DNA from 2 places in the Cellulomonas wangsupingiae genome. Region 1 is predicted to be linked to the other one. Evidence: predicted binding sites of a transcription regulator. Region 1 holds the regulator's gene; the other holds the start of a gene.
What was found. Region 1 encodes HrcA, which represses chaperone genes, less so after heat shock. Its sites were predicted from a motif close to TTNGCACTCGNNNNNNNCGAGTGCNAA; they were not measured.

Region 1 (5,520 bases):
AGGCTCGGCTCGAGGTCCGCGTACGACCGGACCGAGCGCAGGATCCGCTGCCAGGCGCGCGCGACGTCCGCCTGGTCGTCGGCCGGCCAGCCCAGCTCGCGCAGGATGCCACGCTTCCACTCGGTGCCACGCTCGATCGTCGGCCACGCGTCGAGCCCCACGCGCTGCGGCCGCACGGCCTGCCAGACGTCGACGTACGGGTGGCCCAGGACCAGGACGGTCCCGTCGGGCACGCCCCGCAGCGCCTGCGCGGCCAGCCGGGACTCCTTCGAGCCGGGCACCAGGTGGTCGACGAGCACGCCCACCCGCCGGTCGGCGGTGGGACGGAACTCGCGCAGCGCGTCCTCGAGGTGGTCGACGCCGTCGAGCAGCTCGACGACCACGCCCTCGACGCGCAGGTCGTCGCCCCACACCTTCTCGACGAGCTCGGCGTCGTGCTTGCCCTCGACCCAGATGCGCGACCCGCGCGCGACCCGCGCCGGTGCGTCGGGGACCGCCACGGAGCCGGACGCGGTGCGCGTCGGCCGCGCGGGCGCGCGCGACGTCACGGGCGCGGTGAGGACCACGGGCTCCCCGTCCACCCAGAAGCCCGGACCGAGCCGGAACGTGCGGGTCCGGCCCCGGCGGTCCTCCAGCACGACCACGTGCTGACCCCCGGACTTCTCGACGCGCACGACGGCCCCCACCCAGCCCGTCTCGACGTCCTCGACGACGAGGCCGCGCTCGGCCGCCTGCTCGCGCGACGTGCGCGCGGGACGGTGGTGGGCCGGGCGGGGGGCGGCGCGGCCGCCCGACAGCACGTCGGAGCCGTAGCGGTCGTCGTTCACCCGGGCACTCTAGGAGGTCCGCCGGGCGCCCGCTCCCGTGACGCGCGGTGGACCACCCCGGGGCGCGGTCCACCGCGTAGAATTGGCACTCGGTCCCTGCGAGTGCCACGCAGGACCGCCGTGACGCCGGCCGTGGACGGCCGCGCACGGACCCACGAGGAGACCAAGGACAGGAGGGGAGCGATGAGCGAGGACCGTCGGCTGGACGTGCTGCGGGCGATCGTCGAGGACTACGTCGCGACCCGCGAGCCCGTCGGCTCCCGCGCGCTCGCCGAGCGGCACGCCCTGGGCGTGTCCCCGGCCACGATCCGCAACGACATGGCCGCCCTCGAGGAGGCCGGGCTCATCGTCCAGCCGCACACGTCGGCCGGCCGCGTGCCGACCGACCTGGGCTACCGCGAGTTCGTCGACCGGCTCACGGGCGTGCGGCCGCTGTCCGCCGCCGAGAAGCGCGCCATCGGCACGCTGCTCGAGGAGGCCGTCGACCTCGACGACGTCATCGACCGCGCGGTCCGGCTCATCGCGCAGCTCACGCACCAGGTCGCCGTCGTGCAGTACCCCTCGCTGCGGCGGTCCGCGCTGCGGCACGTCGAGCTGGTGCCCGTCGGCGCGCGTCACCTGCTGGTCGTCATCATCACCACCACGGGCCGCGTCGAGCAGCGCACGCTCGAGCTCACCACGGACCTCGACGAGGCCGTGGTCGCGCGGCTGCGGGTGCGGCTCAACGTCGCGGCCGCCGGCCTGCGGCTGGCCGACCTCGACGGCGCCCTCGAGTCGCTCGCCGCCGAGTTCACGCCCGACGGCGAGGACCTCGCGCGGTCGGTCGTCGCGGTGGTCGCCGAGACGCTCTCCCAGGAGCGCGAGGAGCGCGTCGTCGTCGCCGGCGCGTCCCACCTCGCGCGCAGCGCGGGTGCCGACTTCCCGCACACCATCGGCCCGGTGCTCGAGGCGCTCGAGGAGCAGGTCGTCCTGCTCCGCCTGCTGTCGGAGATGGCCGAGGACTCGGGCGGTGTCGCGGTGCGCATCGGCCGCGAGACCCAGCACGAGGGCCTGGCCGAGACGAGCATCGTCACCAGCGGCTACGGCGGTGACGGCTCCTCCGTCGCCGTCCTGGGCGCCGTCGGCCCGCTGCGCATGGACTACCCCCAGACCATGGCGGCGGTCCGCGCCGTCGCCCGGTACCTCACCCGGATCCTCGCGGGCTGACCGGTACGCCCCGTGCACGCGTCGTCCGGCGCCCGGTGCGCGGGACCGGGCACACCCCGCACGAGCAGGAAGCGAGCAGCACGCCACGTGACCGACTACTACGAGATCCTCGGTGTCCCGCGCGACGCGACGCCCGAGCAGATCAAGAAGGCCTACCGGCGCCTGGCGCGCGAGCTGCACCCCGACGTGGCGGGTACCGACCCGGCGTCCGAGGAGCGGTTCAAGGGCGTGTCGCGGGCGTACGACGTGCTCGGCAACGCCGAGAAGCGTCGTGCGTACGACATGGGGGCCGACCCGTCGTCGCCCGGCGGCGGCATGGGTGGGGGCTTCGGCTTCCAGGACATCTTCGAGACCTTCTTCGGTGCCGCGGCGGGCGGTGCCCCGCGCGGTCCCGTGCCGCGTGCGCGCCGCGGCCAGGACGCGCTCGTCCGCCTCGACCTGGACCTGGCCGAGGCAGCGTTCGGGGTGCACCGCGAGGTGCAGGTGGACACCGCGGTGCTCTGCCCCACCTGCGGGGGCACGTGCTGCCGGCCCGGGACGTCGCCGCGGACCTGCGAGGCCTGCGGCGGGCGCGGGTCCGTCCAGCGCGTCGCCCGGTCCTTCCTCGGTCAGGTCATGACGACGCAGCCGTGCGCGGCCTGCCACGGCTTCGGCACCGTGATCCCCGAGCCGTGCACCGAGTGCGCCGGCGAGGGCCGCGTGCGCTCGCGCCGGACGCTGTCGGTGGACGTGCCCGCGGGCGTCGACACCGGGACGCGCATCAAGCTGACCGGCCAGGGCGAGGTCGGCCCGGCGGGTGGCCCCGCGGGGGACGTCTACCTCGAGGTGCGCGAGCGCAAGCACGAGACGTTCGTGCGCCGCGGGGACGACCTGCACGCGACGCTGCAGGTGCCGATGACCGCCGCGGCGCTGGGCACGGTCCTGACCATGGAGACGCTCGACGGGCCGCAGGAGGTCGACCTGCGGCCGGGCACGCAGCCGGGGCAGGTCGTCACGCTGCGCGGGCTGGGGATCGGGCACCTGCACGTCGGCGGCCGCGGTGACCTGCACGTGCACGTCGAGGTGCTGGTCCCGACGCCCGAGGACGAGGAGCAGGCCGAGCTGCTGCGCCGCCTGGCGGCGCTCCGGGGCGAGGAGCGTCCCGAGGGGCGCCTGTCGGCCGCCAACCCCGGGATGTTCGCGAAGCTGCGCGACAAGCTCGCGGGCCGGTGAGCGCACCCGTCTTCGTCGTCGAGCCGGGGCAGCTCGGCGACGTCCGGGCGGGCGGCGAGTACCTGCTCGACGGCACCGAGGGCCGGCACGCGGGCGTCGTGCAGCGGCGCGGCCCCGGTGAGCGCGTCGACGTCGTCGACTGCGCGGGCGTCCGGCTCGTGGGGCGGGTGCGCACCGCCGGTCCCGACGGCGTGCGGATCGCCGTCGAGGAGGTCGTCGTCGAGCCGGAGCCGGTGCCGCGCCTCGTGCTCGTGCAGGCCCTGGCCAAGGGCGACCGTGACGAGATGGCGATCGAGGCCGCGACCGAGGTCGGCGTCGACGTGGTCGTGCCCTGGCAGGCCGAGCGGTCCGTCGTCATCTGGCGTGGCGAGCGTGCGCAGAAGAGCCGCGCACGCTGGGTCGGCACCGTGCGCGCCGCCACCAAGCAGTCGCGGCGCGCGCGCATGCCGCTGGTCGAGCACTCGCTCGACGACAAGGGCCTCGTCGCACGGGTCGTCGCGACCGTCGCCGCGGGCGGGACGGTCGTCGTGCTCCACGAGTCCGCCACCAGGCCCCTGCGCGAGGCCCCGCTGCCGGGGGCCGGCGAGCTGGTGGTCGTCGTCGGGCCCGAGGGTGGCATCAGCGACCGCGAGGTCGACGCCCTGACGGGCGCCGGGGCGCTGCTGTGCCGTCTCGGCCCGCACGTGCTGCGCACGTCCACCGCAGGCCACGTGGCGCTCGCGATGCTGGCCGACCGGCTCGGCCGCTGGGGCTGACCGACGGCGCACCGCGCCCGTGTGGCGGGCCGGACCGACCTCTCACCGGCCGGGTCGGGGAGGGGTGCCGACGGGGGCGCCGATCCCGGGGTGAGAGGGCGATCCGGCCCCAGGCGTGAGGGCGGCGGCAAGACGGGGTGGGCCGCCGCCCTCACGGGTCCGGTGAGGTCAGCGCGAGTCGCTGCCCTCGTGCTCGATGGCCGCGCGGCCGGCCTCGAGGCGCGCGATCGGCACCCGGAACGGCGAGCACGAGACGTAGTCGAGCCCGACGGCGTCGAAGAACCGGATGGACTCCGGGTCGCCGCCGTGCTCGCCGCACACCCCGAGCGTCAGGTCCGGGCGGGTCTGGCGACCCTTCTCGACCGCGATCTGCACGAGCTGCCCGACGCCCCGGACGTCGATCGTCTCGAACGGCGACACCGACAGCACGCCGTTCGCCGTGTACTGGGCGAAGAACGCGCCCTCGACGTCGTCCCGGCTGAAGCCCCACGTCGTCTGCGTGAGGTCGTTCGTGCCGAACGAGAAGAACTGCGCCTGGGCGGCGATGCGGTCCGCCGTCAGGGCCGCGCGCGGCAGCTCGATCATGCAGCCGACCGGAAGGTCGATGGCCACGCCCTGCTCGGCCGCCACGTCCGCCATGATCGCCTGCGCACGGTCGCGCACGAGCCGCAGCTCCTGCACGGAGCCGACCAGCGGGACCATGATCTCGGCGTGCGGGTCGCCGCCGGCCGCGAGCCGCGCCGCCACCGCCTCGCAGACCGCCCGGATCTGCAGGTCGAACAGGCCGGGCACGACGAGCCCGAGGCGGACGCCGCGCAGACCCAGCATCGGGTTCGCCTCGTGCATGCGCCGCACCGCGGCGAGCAGCGTCACGTCGTCCTCGTCGACCTTGCCGCGCTCGGCCGCGAGCGCGACCCGCACCGACAGGTCGGTCAGGTCGGGCAGGAACTCGTGCAGGGGCGGGTCGATGAGGCGGATCGTGGTCGGCAGGCCGTCCATGGCCTCCAGGAGCTCGGTGAAGTCCTGCCGCTGCAGGGGCAGCAGCGCGTCGAACGCCTTCTGCTGCTCCGCGTCGTCCGCGGCGAGCACGACCCGCTCGACCAGGACGCGCCGCTCACCGAGGAACATGTGCTCCGTGCGGCACAGGCCGATGCCCTCCGCGCCGAGCGAGCGGGCGCGCACGGCGTCCTCCGCTGTGTCGGCGTTGGCGTGCACGTGCAGCCGGCGCGTCGCGTCCGCGTGCCGCAGGATCCGGTCGACGGCCCGCACCAGGTCGCGGGTCTCGTCGTCGGGCGCCTCGGCGAGCGCCACGTCGAGGCCGTCCTCGAGGTAGCGCTGCACGGGGGACGGCATCACCGGGACGTCGCCGAGGACGACCTCGCCGCTCGTGCCGTCGATCGCGATGATGTCGCCCTCGTGGACCGTGTGGCCCCGGGCCTTCATGGTGCGCGACGTCGCGTCGATGACCAGCTCCTCGGCGCCGACGACGCAGGTGCGGCCCATGCCGCGGGCGACGACCG
Region 2 (5,520 bases), 440 kb from region 1:
GGACGCGCCACGTCGGTGAGGTGGAGCACGCGCAGACGGCCGCCGGGCCGGCGTGGCGTGCCACGTTCGTCGTGGGGAACGGCCGCATCACGGACACGCACGTCGACCACGACGGTTGGGCGTTCGCCATCGGGGTGATGCGTCGCGACGGGGAGACGGACCTCGACGTCGACCGTCTCGTCGACGCCGTCCTGGCGAGCTGGCAGTGGCTGCCGGACGACCCCGCGGCCGCCCCGTGTCCCGCCGCGCCGGACCTGCCCGACGACCCGTGCGACGCGACCCTGCCGGTCGCCGTCGGTGGACCCGAGGGCTCGACGGTCGCCACGTGCCTGCTGCCCGCGGCACCGACCGCCGTCGACGTGCCGGCGGTCGACGGCACCTGGACCCACCTGTACGTGCGGCTCACCCGCGCTGCGGCGCTGGTCGTCACGTCGGCGCCGCTGGCCGGCGGGCGCGACGCCCGTACCGCTCTGGAGTCCCCGCACGTGCACCCCTACGGGCCGTCGGTGCTCCCGGTGGGACCCGTCACGGCGCGTACGACACCCGCGGGCGAGGTGCTCGCCCGCACCTTCGCGGTCGGGGACGGCGTGCGGCGCACGGAGCTGCGGCTCGACCGCGACGGCCGCACCTGGGCGTGGTCGCTGACGCGCACGACGCCGGAGCCGGCACCGCTGCACGCCCTCGACGCGCTCCTGGCGTCCTGGCGGTGGGTCTGAGGCTCAGAGCGGGCGGCCGGCCGCGAGCTCGGCGACCAGGGACCGCACGACGGGCTCGAGCTCGCCCGCGTGCCGTCGGGCCACCGCCCGCTGCCGCTGGTACGACGCACCCCGCCGCAGGATGACGCGCACCTGCTCCAGCTCCGCCGCGCACCCCAGGCGCTCGGCGACGGGCGCCAGCTCGACCAGCCAGCGGCCGATCGAGTCGGTGACGAGCTCCTCGTCCCCGTCGGCGTTCGTGATGACGATCGCGTCCATGCCGTACCGCGCCGAGCGCCACTTGTTCTCCTGCGCGAACCACGGCGGCAGGGTGGGCAGCGGTTCGCCGGCGTCGATCATCGACGAGAAGTGCTCGACCAGGCAGTGGGTCAGCGCGCTGATCGCCGTGACCTCGAGCAGGTTCGCGGCGCCGTCGGCGATGCGCATCTCGAGGGTCCCGAACCGCGGCGACGGCCGGATGTCCCACCGCACCTCGTTGACCTCGTCGATGACGCCGGTGTGCCTCATGTCGCCCACGTACTGCTCGAGCTGCTCCCACCGCTCGAACTGCGGCGGCAGCCCGGCGGTGGGCAGCTGCTGGAAGAGCAGGGCCCGGTTCGACGCGTAGCCGGTGTCCTGGCCGCCCCAGAACGGCGACGAGGCCGACAGCGACTGGATGTGCGGGAACACCGTGAGCATCGCGCGGCTCAGCGGCAGGACCTTGGCGCGGTCCTCGATGCCGACGTGCACGTGGACGCCGTAGATGAGCATCTGCCGGCCCCACCACTGGGTCCGGTCGATGAGGGTGGTGTAGCGCTGCTTGTCGGTGACGCGCTGCGTGGCCCAGTTGGCGAACGGGTGGGTGCCCGCGCCCATCAGCTCGATCCGCAGGGGCCGGGCGGCGGCCGCGACCTCGTCGAGCGCGCGCTGCAGGTCGGCACCGGCCTCGCCGACCGTCCGGCACTTGCCCGAGGACACCTCGACCGTGTTGAGCAGCAGCTCGGAGGTGATGTGGGGGTGGTCCCGCCCGTCCGGGGGCTGCACGGCCGCGAAGATCGCCTGCGCCGCCTGCCGCAGGTCACCGGAGTCCTGGTCGACCAGCGCGACCTCCCACTCGATCCCGACGGTCGAGCGCTCGGAGTGCGCGAACGGCAGGGCGACGGGCGCGGCCATCAGATCGGCTCCACGACGAGCACACGCTGCTGGCCGGCGACGCGCGTGAGCACGACCGTGCCCTCGGCTCCGCCCCTCAGGTCCAGCTGGCGGCGCAGCGTCTCGGGGACCACCGCGGTGCCGCGCTTCTTGATCGTCAGCCGGCCGACGCCCCGCTCCCGCAGGTACGTGCGCAGCCGCTTGAGCCCGAACGGCAGCTCGTCGAGGACCCGGTACGCGGTCGCGTACGGGTACCAGGCGGTGCGGTCGGCGAGGGCGTCGGACGTCACGTAGGCGATCGTCGGGTCCACCAGCCGTCCGCGCACGCGGTGCGCGACGGTGCCGACCAGGCCGGCGCGGATGACGGCGCCGTCGGGCTCGTACAGGTAGCCGCCGACCGGCCCGACCGGGGGCGCGTCGTCGACGCCGTCGGGGTGGGCGCGCAGCGTGTGCGCGGCACCGTCGCGCAGCACGAGCGCGGAGCGTCCCGGGCCGTCGGGCGCCAGGGGGCCGAACCACAGCCCGAGCTCGACGACCTCGCCGTCCGCGGAGACCCACTGCGCGTCGGCGTCGACCGGCAGGTCGCGGTGCGCGAGGCCGGGGCCCAGCTTCAGGCCCAGCGCGGGGACGGTGTCGCGCACGGCGAGCACCTCGTCCAGCGGCGGGGAGTACGCCCGGGGGTCGAAGACGCGCCGGCCCGTGCCGGTGCGGCGCGCGGGGTCCGCGTACACGCCGTCGACGCCCTCGGCGACGAGGTCGAGCGCGAGGCCGTCGCCCATGCGGATCTCGACCTCGGGGAAGGCGCGCAGGTTGACGGTCGCGAGCGCGGCCGTCGTCTCGTCGACGTCGGTGGCCAGCACCCGCAGGCCCACGCCGGCGAGCGCGAGGGCGTCGGCGCCCAGGCCGCACGTCAGGTCCGCCACGTAGGTGCAGCCCGCATCGAGGTACCGCCGGGCGTGGTGCGCCGCGACCTCCAGGCGGGTGGCCTGCTCCAGCCCTGCGACGGTGAAGAGCATCCCGTCGGCGAAGTCGCCGAGCTTGCCGCGGGCCTTGGCGCGCAGCCGCGACTGCGTCAGCGCGGCGGCGACGAGGGAGGGGTCCAGGCCCTCCTTCTGCAGCCGCTCCGCGATCGGCAGCGCGAGCCGCTCGTCGTACGGCGGCAGCGCCTGCAGCAGCGCCCACCCGTCGGGTCGCAGGAGCTTGACCAGGCCGGCGTCGTCCACGTGCCCAGCCTCCCACGTCGCGCCGCGGCTGGTCACGGCGCTCCGGCCGCGCGGGCGGGTCACGAGCCCGGAAAACGGGTGGATGCTGGCACTCGGGTTGACCGAGTGCTAACGCCTTCCTAGAGTGAGGATCTGGCACTCTCCCCGTGAGGGTGCCAACCGTGCCCGTGGCCCCGGCTCCCGCGACGACGGCGGCGACGGTGCGGCGCAGACACTCACCTGAACTACTCACATGCGAAGGGGAGGTCCGCTGTGTCGGTCTCCATCAAGCCCCTCGAGGACCGCATCGTCGTCAAGACCCTTGAGGCCGAGACGACGACTGCTTCGGGTCTCGTCATCCCCGACAGCGCCAAGGAGAAGCCCCAGGAGGGCGAGGTCCTGGCGGTGGGCCCCGGTCGGATCGACGACAAGGGCAACCGCGTGCCGCTCGACGTGGCCGTCGGCGACAAGGTCATCTACTCCAAGTACGGCGGCACCGAGGTCAAGTACGCCGGTGAGGACTACCTGATCCTCTCGGCGCGCGACATCCTCGCGATCGTCGGCTGACGACAGATCTGCTGACCGGGACGCGTCCCGGGCACGACGAAGGCCCCCTCCCTCGGGAGGGGGCCTTCGTCGTGCACCCAGGTCGGTGGTCGGCTCAGGCGGTGACGCGACGCCCTGCGCGGTCGGCGAGCACGGCGGCCCGCTCCTCCTCGGACAGGCCGCCCCACACGCCGTACGGCTCGCGCACGGCGAGCGACTGCTCGCGGCACTCGTTCAGCACCGGGCACGTGGCGCAGATCGCCTTGGCGGCCTCCGCACGACGACGACGGGCCGAGCCGCGCTCGCCCTCGGGGTGGAAGAAGAGGTCCTGGTCGGCGTCGCGGCACGCGCCGTCGAACTGCCACTCCCACAGGTCCATCACCGGTCCGGGCAGACGCGAGATCTCGGCCATGTGTTCCTCCTGGGCTGCGTCGTGAACGTCCAGCGGCACCGCCGGGACGAAAGTCGTCGTCGACACCGTGGTTCTCGTGGCGACGTGCCGCAACGCTACAACCGCGCCACAAGTTGTTCAAGACCCTCTTTCTGACGCGATCGTGCGGCGCGGTTCGCTGGCGCGATCTGGACGGAGGTGCAGGACGTCCGTCCGGGCGCTCAGGGCGTGTACGGGCCCCCGGCGGGCGATCGCGCCACCGGCTGGCACAATCGCGTCATGGCGCCCGCAGCAGACGAGACCTCGGTGGGTCCCGGCGACGCGGAGCGCACCGGGCCGGCCGCCGAGGCGGACCGCGCTCCGGAGCCGCCCGGCGCGGGCAGCCCGGCGCTGACGGTCGCGGCGGTCGCGCGCCGCCTCGGCGTCGCCCCGGCCACGCTGCGCACCTGGGACCGGCGCTACGGGCTGGGGCCGTCCGAGCACTCCGCCGGCGCGCACCGGCGCTACAGCACGCACGACCTCGAGCGGCTCCTGGTGATGCGGCGGCTGACCATCGACGGTGTCGCCCCGGCGGAGGCGGCGCGGCTCGCGCTCTCGTCCGACGTGCGTGACGCCGTCGTGCCCCCGACCACCCCGGCCAGCGACGACCTCACCGGCCGCCTGCCCGCGACGACGGTGCCCAGCGCGCGCACGGACGGGGGCGCGAGGGGGTCCGCGACGTCCGGCCGGGCCGACGGGGGAGCGGGCGCGACCGTCGCGCTGGTCGACGCCGCGCTCACCGGCCGGGCCGATCGCTGCGCCGCGCTCCTCGACGTCGCCGCCGGCCAGGACCTCGCGCGGTGGTGGACGGGACTCGTGCAGCCGGCCCTCGCGGCCCTCGCGCGCCGCACCGTCGTCGAGCGGCCGGGCGTCGACGCGCGCGAGACCTTGCTCGGTGCCGTGCTCGCGGCCCTGCGTGCCCACACCGCGACGCCGCCGCCCTCCGGCGCCCCGGTCGTCCTGCTGCTGCCCGTCCCGGGCGAGCCGCGGCCGGTGCTCGCGCACGTGCTCGCGGCCGCGCTGGTCGACGGCGGCGTCGACGCGCGCCTCGTCGCCGGACCCGTGTCGACCCGGCACGCGGGCGAGCTCGCCCTGATGACCCGGGCGCGGGCCGTCGTGACCCTGTCGGAGTCGCCGACGCCGGACCTGTCCGTGGTCGCCCGGCTCGCGCAGGAGCGCAGCGACCTCCCGCAGTTCGTCATGGTGGCCGAAGCGGCCGAGGGGCGTGTCCCGCTGGACCGCTCGGTCCACCGCGCGCGCACCCTGCCGGGCCTGCTCCACGAGGCGCTGGCCGCGGTCGTCCAGTCGTCGCCGCTGTGACGTTGTCTCATTCGTCCACGACCGGATGACCCGAACGCGTGATCGCATAGCACGCGAGCGCCCGTAACTGTGAGGAAACGGCGCGTTCGATTATCGACGGTACGTCCCGGGGGCTAACGTGACGCACCGGTAACGCCGATGCAGGCATGGACCCGTGCACGCGTGTGGTATCGGG

Region 2: a site for HrcA is predicted at 3,156-3,182, ahead of groES (co-chaperone GroES). Genes of this name have one in related genera too.

What each region holds. Positions count from the first base shown of each region.
Region 1 is NZ_CP101989.1:2,499,903-2,505,422, reverse strand. Features, by position in the region: gene NP075_RS11630 (DUF3097 domain-containing protein) at 1-827, opposite strand, end outside; gene hrcA (heat-inducible transcriptional repressor HrcA) at 1,011-2,033, shown strand; gene dnaJ (molecular chaperone DnaJ) at 2,121-3,245, shown strand; gene NP075_RS11615 (16S rRNA (uracil(1498)-N(3))-methyltransferase) at 3,242-4,000, shown strand; gene ppdK (pyruvate, phosphate dikinase) at 4,169-5,520, opposite strand, start outside.
Region 2 is NZ_CP101989.1:2,936,829-2,942,348, reverse strand. Features, by position in the region: gene NP075_RS13525 (hypothetical protein) at 1-716, shown strand, start outside; gene NP075_RS13520 (glutamate--cysteine ligase) at 720-1,868, opposite strand; gene NP075_RS13515 (class I SAM-dependent methyltransferase) at 1,868-3,070, opposite strand; gene groES (co-chaperone GroES) at 3,323-3,616, shown strand; gene NP075_RS13505 (WhiB family transcriptional regulator) at 3,711-4,007, opposite strand; gene NP075_RS13500 (MerR family transcriptional regulator) at 4,266-5,345, shown strand.